Celeribacter indicus: one gene and its partner. The protein of the gene in region 2 interacts with the protein of the main gene of each other region in a pairwise test. Links are inferred from orthologs where the notes say so. Each region holds a gene or a part of one and is shown on either strand. Other genes may lie near its edges.

Region 1 (3,313 bases), 1.8 Mb from region 2 along the record:
GTCGCAGGCTTCGGCCTCCGTCGGGCAGATCCGGCTGGCGCGCGCCTATCAGGAGGCGCTGGAGCCGCACGGGATCACCACGGCGCAGGTGCTGCTGACGCTCGAGGACACGGCGGACCGGCGGCGCTATCTCAATTCGCGGGCCACGCTCGACGCGCTTCTGGCACTCGGCGTGGTGCCGATCGTGAACGAGAACGACACGGTGGCCACGGACGAGATCCGCTATGGCGACAACGACCGGCTGGCGGCGCAGATCGCGGTGACGGTGGGGGCGGACCGGCTCGTGCTCCTGTCCGATGTGGACGGGCTCTACACCGCCAATCCGGCGGTCGATCCGCAGGCCCGCCACCTGCCGGTGGTCGACCATGTCACCCCCGCGATCGAGGCGATGGCGGGCGAGCCGGTCTCCGGCGTCTCCAAGGGCGGGATGAAGACGAAGATCATGGCCGCGAAGACCGCCATCGGCGGCGGCTGCGCGATGGCGATCACCCAGGGTGCGGTGGACCGCCCGCTTCGGGCGCTCGAGAACGGTGCGCGGGCGACGTGGTTCCTCGCCCACGAGGATCCCGACCGGGCGCGCAAGCGCTGGATCGGGGCGATGAAGCCGAAGGGCGAGGTGCATCTCGACGCGGGGGCCGTGCGCGCGCTCGGCCAGGGGCGGTCGCTGTTGCCGGTCGGCGTGACGGAGGTGGTCGGCCATTTCGGCCGCGGCGAACCGGTCGTGATACTCGGACCCGACGGTGTGCGCATCGGGCTCGGGCTGTCGCGCTACACCTCGGAGGAGGCGGAAGCGATCAAGGGCGCGCATTCCGAAGACATACAGGCGATCCTCGGCTATCCGGGCCGGGCCGCCTTGATACACAGGGACGATCTGGTGCTATGACGGGTGATATCGACGTGAAGGAACTCATGGCCGGGCTCGGACAAAAGGCGAAGGCGGCGAGCGCGGAGCTTGCCAGCGCGCCTGCCGAACAGAAGGATGCCGCGCTTCTGGCGGCGGCGGATGCGCTCTGGTCGCGGCGGGAGGAGATCATCGCGGCCAATGAGAAGGATCTCGCCTTCGGGCGCGAAAAGGGCCTGACGGAGGCGATGATGGACAGGCTCACGCTCGACGAGTCGCGCATCCGCGGCATCATGGACGGGCTGCGCGCCATCGCGGCGCAGAAGGATCCGGTGGGCGAGGTGATCGCGGAATGGGACCGTCCGAACGGGCTGCATATCCGGCGCGTGCGCACGCCGCTGGGTGTGATCGGCGTGATCTATGAAAGCCGTCCGAATGTGACGGCGGATGCCGGCGCGCTGTGCCTGAAGGCCGGGAATGCGGTGATCCTGCGCGGCGGGTCGGAGAGTTTCCACAGTTCCGGCGCGATCCACGCCTGTCTCCTGGAAGGACTGCGCAAGGCCGGGCTGCCGGAGGACGCGATCCAGCGCGTGCCGACGCGCGACCGTGCGGCGGTTCAGGAGATGCTGCGCGCGGTCGAGTATATCGACGTGATCGTGCCGCGTGGCGGCAAGGGGCTCGTGGGGCTGGTGCAGCGCGAGGCGCGGGTGCCGGTATTTGCCCATCTCGAGGGGATCGTTCATATCTTCGTCGATGCCTCCGCCGATCCGGAAAAGGCGATGCGCGTGGTGGTGAACGCGAAGACGCGGCGCACCGGGATCTGCGGCGCGGCGGAATGCCTGCTGATCCATCGTGACATCGCCGACACGCTGGGGCGCGACCTGATCGCGGCGCTGGTGGACAAGGGCATCGAGGTGCGCGGCGATGCGGCGGTGCAGGCGCTGGACGGGGCGGTGACGCCCGCGACCGAGGAGGACTGGGGGCGCGAATATCTCGACGCGGTCATCGCCGCGAAGGTGGTCGATGACGTGGACGCGGCGATCGCCCATATCCGGCGCTATTCCTCGAGCCACACGGATTGCATCATTTCGGAAACCCCCGAGAACGTCGACAGGTTCTTTTCCCGCCTCGACAGCGCGATCCTGATGCACAATTCCTCCACCCAGTTCGCCGATGGCGGCGAATTCGGCATGGGGGCGGAGATCGGCATCGCCACGGGCAAGATGCACGCCCGCGGACCGGTGGGGGCCGAACAGCTCACGAGCTTCAAGTATCTCGTGACCTCCGAGGGCGCGACGCGATCCTGAGGCGGAGCGGCGCGCGGGCGGGACGGCTCAGGCCGTCAGCGTGAGCTGTCCTTCGCCCGTCGCATGGCCGATGCGCCGCCCGAGGGCGGCCGCCTGCATCGGGGCGAGCAGGAACTGGACCTCGGACGGGCGCAGGCCCTCCGCCGGGGACAGGGCGTCGAGCCGGGCCCAGAGATCGGGCGCGGGGGCAAGCCGCTCGGCCTGGGCGCACACGCTCCATTGCCCTCCGGTCCGTCCGATCCGGATTTCGCCGCCGCGGGGCAGGGCGGTCTCCACGCACATCGTCATCAGGCAGGCGAGCTTCACTTCTTCGCGCGGCATGTCCTCCGGCACCTCCCAGCGATATGTGAGGCGCGGGGTGGCGATCCCCTTGAAAACGCCGGCCATCTCCCTGCGCGAGGTCATCTGTCCGGGAGAGGCCATGCCGAAGGCGATGCGAAAGAATCGCACGCGGGCATTTGCATTCTCCACGCTTTCGGAGATAAGGCTGATTTCGGGACCGGCGGCGGCGCCGGACATCGCGAGCAGTTCCACCCCGTTCGAGATCGCGCCCACCGGGCTGATCAGGTCGTGGCAGATGCGGGAGCCGATCATGGCGGCGATGTCGCGGGCAAGTGTGTCAGTCATTTTGTCTCCTCGTTCGGGGATGACCTGGGAAAGGCGGGATGGCCATGGACGATCTCAACGCGATGCTGGAGCCGGGGCAGATGGTCCGCCATCCGACCCAAAGCGACTGGGGCCTCGGGCAGGTGCAGTCCAATATCGGCGGCAAGATCACCGTGATGTTCCAGCATGCCGGCAAGGTCGTGCTCGACAGCCGTCGGGTGGCGCTCCTTCCTGTGTTCGGGTGAGGCACGAAACCCCTTTTCGCCTCATGGTCGCTGAGCCGTGATGTCAGATCAACCTTGACGCGAGGCGGCGCTGCGCTTTTCCCATTTTGTTGCATCAAGATCAACAAAACCTTAAAACCCGTCCACCGATGAGAAAGGACCGGCGCGAGAATGAGTTTGGAGCAGCCGCGATTTCGATTGAAATTCGCCGAGACCGAGGCGGAGCTGCGGGCGGCGCAACGTCTGCGCTACCGCGTCTTCGTCGAGGAGCTGGGCTCGGACGGGGAGATGGTCGATCACGCGGCACAGCTCGAGGCGGACCGGTTCGACCCGGC
Region 2 (3,297 bases):
GCGACGAGCCGGCGCGCGATGCCCCGGCGCCGCTCGGCCTGCGGGACCTCGAGCGCGTGGACCACGGCGATGTGCTGTGCGACGGCGACGAAGGCCGCGCCGCACGGCCGCTCCTCATGCCGGGCGAGCAGGGCCGTCTTCGGTCCCTCCACCCGCTCCATCACGCCGAGCCGAGCCGCGTCGATGCCACCGGCCTCCCAGATTTCCCGCTGGACCGCGATTGGCGGCCAGCAGGCGAAACCGGCCTCGGGATCGGCGTCGGGCAGGATGGCAAGATCGGCGGCAAGGCAGAGGGAGGGGTCGCCTATGCGATAGCCGCGTCGCTCAAGCACCCGGTCGAAAGCGTCCTGCCCCTGCCGGACCTGGAACAGCGGTGTTCGTCCGGCGGCGGCAAAGCGGCTCTCGATCCTGTCGAGGTCCGTTTCGGAGAATACCCCCTCCAGTGTCGCGGCGGAGACACGGCGGCCGCCACCGGCCCCGTCGCGCCAGATGAAGGGGCCGCATGGCGCCTGTCGGGCAGAGGGCCATGTCGCCTCGAAGGCGGCGAAATGGCGCGTGGCGCCGATCTGCTCAGACATCGGCCGGGAAGAGACCGGCAAGCTCTATGAGAGCCGCTTCGACCTGGGTTCCGTCCTGTCCACGGATCACGACATTCGTGCCGTAGGCGCCATTGTCCTGGAAGGGATAGGAGCCCATGGACAGCTCGGGATATTTCTCGGCAAGCGTCTTGAGCGGTGTGGCGACCGAACTTTCCGGCCGGTCGATGCGATAGCTTTGCGACAGGAGCGGCTGGCCGCCCGTAAGCGTCGGCAGGAGCGAGGCGACCATCGCCTCGAAGATCGCCGGCACGCCCGCCATGACATGAACGTTCTCGAGCGAGAAGCCCGGTGCAATGGAGATGGGATTGTCGATGAGCGCCGCCCCGTCGGGAATGCGCGCCATGCGCATCCGCGCCTCGTTCGCTTCGACTCCGCGCCGCTGGAAATGGGCCTCGAGTAGGGCGCGCGCATCGTCGCGGATGCCGATCGCGCGGCCGAAGGCCTCCGCGATGCAATCGGCGGTGATGTCGTCATGGGTGGGCCCGATGCCGCCGGAGGTGAAGACATGATCATAGGCCGCCGACAGCGCGCGCACGGCGGAGACGATGGCCACCCGGTCGTCGCAGACGAACCGCGCCTCCCTGAGGTCGATCCCGATCCGCGTGAGCTCACCCGCGAGATGGTGCATGTTCACATCGCGCGTGCGGCCGGACAGGATCTCGTCCCCGATGATGAGGATCGCGGCGGTCGGATTGGGCATGGGGGCCTCCTTGAGTGGGCTTCCCTTTCGGTATAGTCCTCGCCACATGCGCTTTCAAACCCCGTTGATCCCCGCGGTTCTCCTGCGTCGCTATAAAAGGTTCCTCGCGGATATCCGTCTTCCCGACGGGCGCGAGGTGACGGCGCATTGTCCCAATCCCGGCTCGATGATCGGCCTTTCGGAGCCGGGTCTGCCTGTCTGGGTCGAACCGAACGACGATTCGCGCAGGAAGCTCCGATACGGGCTGCGGATCGTCGAACTGGGCGCGGCGCGGGTCGTCGTCGACACCGGTGTCGCCAACCGCGTCGTGGCGGAGGCCCTGATCGCGGGGCGGATTCCGGGGCTTGCCGGCGAAATCCGCGCCGAAGTGCGCTATGGCGAAAGATCGCGTGCCGATTTCCTCGTGACCGCAGGAGGCCGCCGGACCTGGGTCGAGGTGAAATCCGTCACCCTGTCGCGCGAGGCGGGGCTCGCCGAATTCCCGGATGCGAAGACCGCGCGCGGGGCGCGGCATCTGGGCGAGCTTGCCGCGCGCGTGGCCGAGGGGGATCGCGCGGTCATGCTCTATCTCGTCTGCCGCGACGATTGCGACCGCTTCGCCCCCGCTTCCGACATCGACCCCGTCTATGCCGCGGCCGCACGGGCCGCGCGGGGCGCGGGCGTCGAAACCATGGTCTTCGCGAGCACCATCACACCGGAGCAGGTGAGTTTCGACACGCGCCCTTTGCGACAGTTGTAGCCCGTCGCCACTGGCCTCCCGCGCCTGAAGCGCTTATATCGGGCGGGTAAGCTATGGAGTGGACCCTTGGACGAGACGCATCGCGGCCGCATCACCAAAGACGGAATTCGCATCTATGAGGACGCCGATTTTGCCGGCATGCGGGCCGCGGGTCGGGTCGCCGCGCAGATCCTCGACGAGGTCGCGCCCCTGGTCGTGCCCGGCGTGGAGACCGCGGAGCTCGATGCCTTCATCGAGAGGCGCGTGACCGAGCTCGGCGCCACCTCCGCCACGATCGGCTACAAGGGCTACCGGCATGCCTCCTGCATTTCCGTGAACCATGTCGTCTGCCACGGCATTCCCGGCGGCAAGAAGCTGAAGGATGGCGATATCCTCAATATCGACGTGACGGTGATCCTGGACGGCTGGTTCGGGGACACTTCGCGCATGTATGTCGCGGGCAAGCTGAGCCGGAAGGCCGAGCGGCTGCTACAGGTGACCCATGACAGCCTGATGATCGGGATCGACATGGTGAAGCCGGGAAACACGTTCGGCGATATCGGCCATGCGATCCAGACCTATGTTGAGGCGCAGCGCATGTCGGTGGTGCGCGATTTCTGCGGCCACGGGCTCGGCCGGGTGTTCCACGCGCCGCCGAACGTGCTCCACTACGGGAGGGAGGGCACGGGGCCGGTGCTCGAGGAAGGCATGTTCTTCACCATCGAGCCGATGGTGAACCTTGGCCGGCCGGAGACGAAGGTGCTGGCCGACGACTGGACCGCGGTCACCCGCGACAAGTCGCTTTCGGCGCAGTTCGAGCATTCGATCGGCGTCACCGCGACGGGCTGCGAGATCTTCACGCTCTCCCCGGCGGGCAGGTTCCATCCGACCTGGGGCGCCTGATTTTCCTTCCGATCCTGTTTGAAAAGGCCGCCTCCGGGCGGCCTTTCTGAGTATTTGGAGCAGCAAAAAGCCCGCCGGAGGCTCAGAGGCCGAGGCGCGCCGGAAGGTGCGACATGTCGTCCAGATGTTCGGCACCTTCCGCCACGAGCCGCGCCCCGTCGCCATGCGGGTCGAACCCGAAACAGCGCATTCCCGCGAGGCGCGCGGCGATGCAGCCCGAGGGGCTGTCGTCGACCACGGCGCAGTCCTCCGGCGCGACGCCCATCTGTTCGGCGGCGATGAGGAACAGGCCGGGATCGGGTTTCGCGACGCCATGGGTATGGGCGGAATGGATGCGCCCCTCGAGCCGGGCATGGAAGGCCGGATGACCGCCGAGC

Evidence for each region.
Region 1: the proteins of sfsA (region 2) and P73_RS11660 interact in binary tests that used the Escherichia coli proteins (3 or more experiments, as listed by UniProt). The link is inferred for Celeribacter indicus from one-to-one orthologs.

What each region holds. Positions count from the first base shown.
Region 1 is NZ_CP004393.1:2,312,867-2,316,179, forward strand. What follows is about bases 15-3,013. They hold P73_RS11660 (glutamate-5-semialdehyde dehydrogenase), read left to right. Parts: upstream 15-879; coding sequence 880-2,148; downstream 2,149-3,013. Other genes in these bases: proB (glutamate 5-kinase), read left to right, coding at 15-883; P73_RS11665 (histidine phosphotransferase family protein), read right to left, coding at 2,176-2,775; P73_RS11670 (DUF3553 domain-containing protein), read left to right, coding at 2,820-2,999. Outside these bases: more of proB, read left to right, coding at 1-14; olsB (L-ornithine N(alpha)-acyltransferase), read left to right, coding at 3,150-3,313. UniProt on the Escherichia coli protein: Catalyzes the NADPH-dependent reduction of L-glutamate 5-phosphate into L-glutamate 5-semialdehyde and phosphate. The product spontaneously undergoes cyclization to form 1-pyrroline-5-carboxylate.
Region 2 is NZ_CP004393.1:559,298-562,594, forward strand. Bases 209-3,191 are described here. They hold sfsA (DNA/RNA nuclease SfsA), read left to right. Parts: upstream 209-1,345; coding sequence 1,346-2,038; downstream 2,039-3,191. Other genes in these bases: P73_RS02800 (GNAT family N-acetyltransferase), read right to left, coding at 209-578; P73_RS02805 (competence/damage-inducible protein A), read right to left, coding at 571-1,299; map (type I methionyl aminopeptidase), read left to right, coding at 2,105-2,920; P73_RS02820 (HAD family hydrolase), read right to left, coding at 3,003-3,191. Outside these bases: more of P73_RS02800, read right to left, coding at 1-208; more of P73_RS02820, read right to left, coding at 3,192-3,297. UniProt on the Escherichia coli protein: Binds to DNA non-specifically. Could be a regulatory factor involved in maltose metabolism.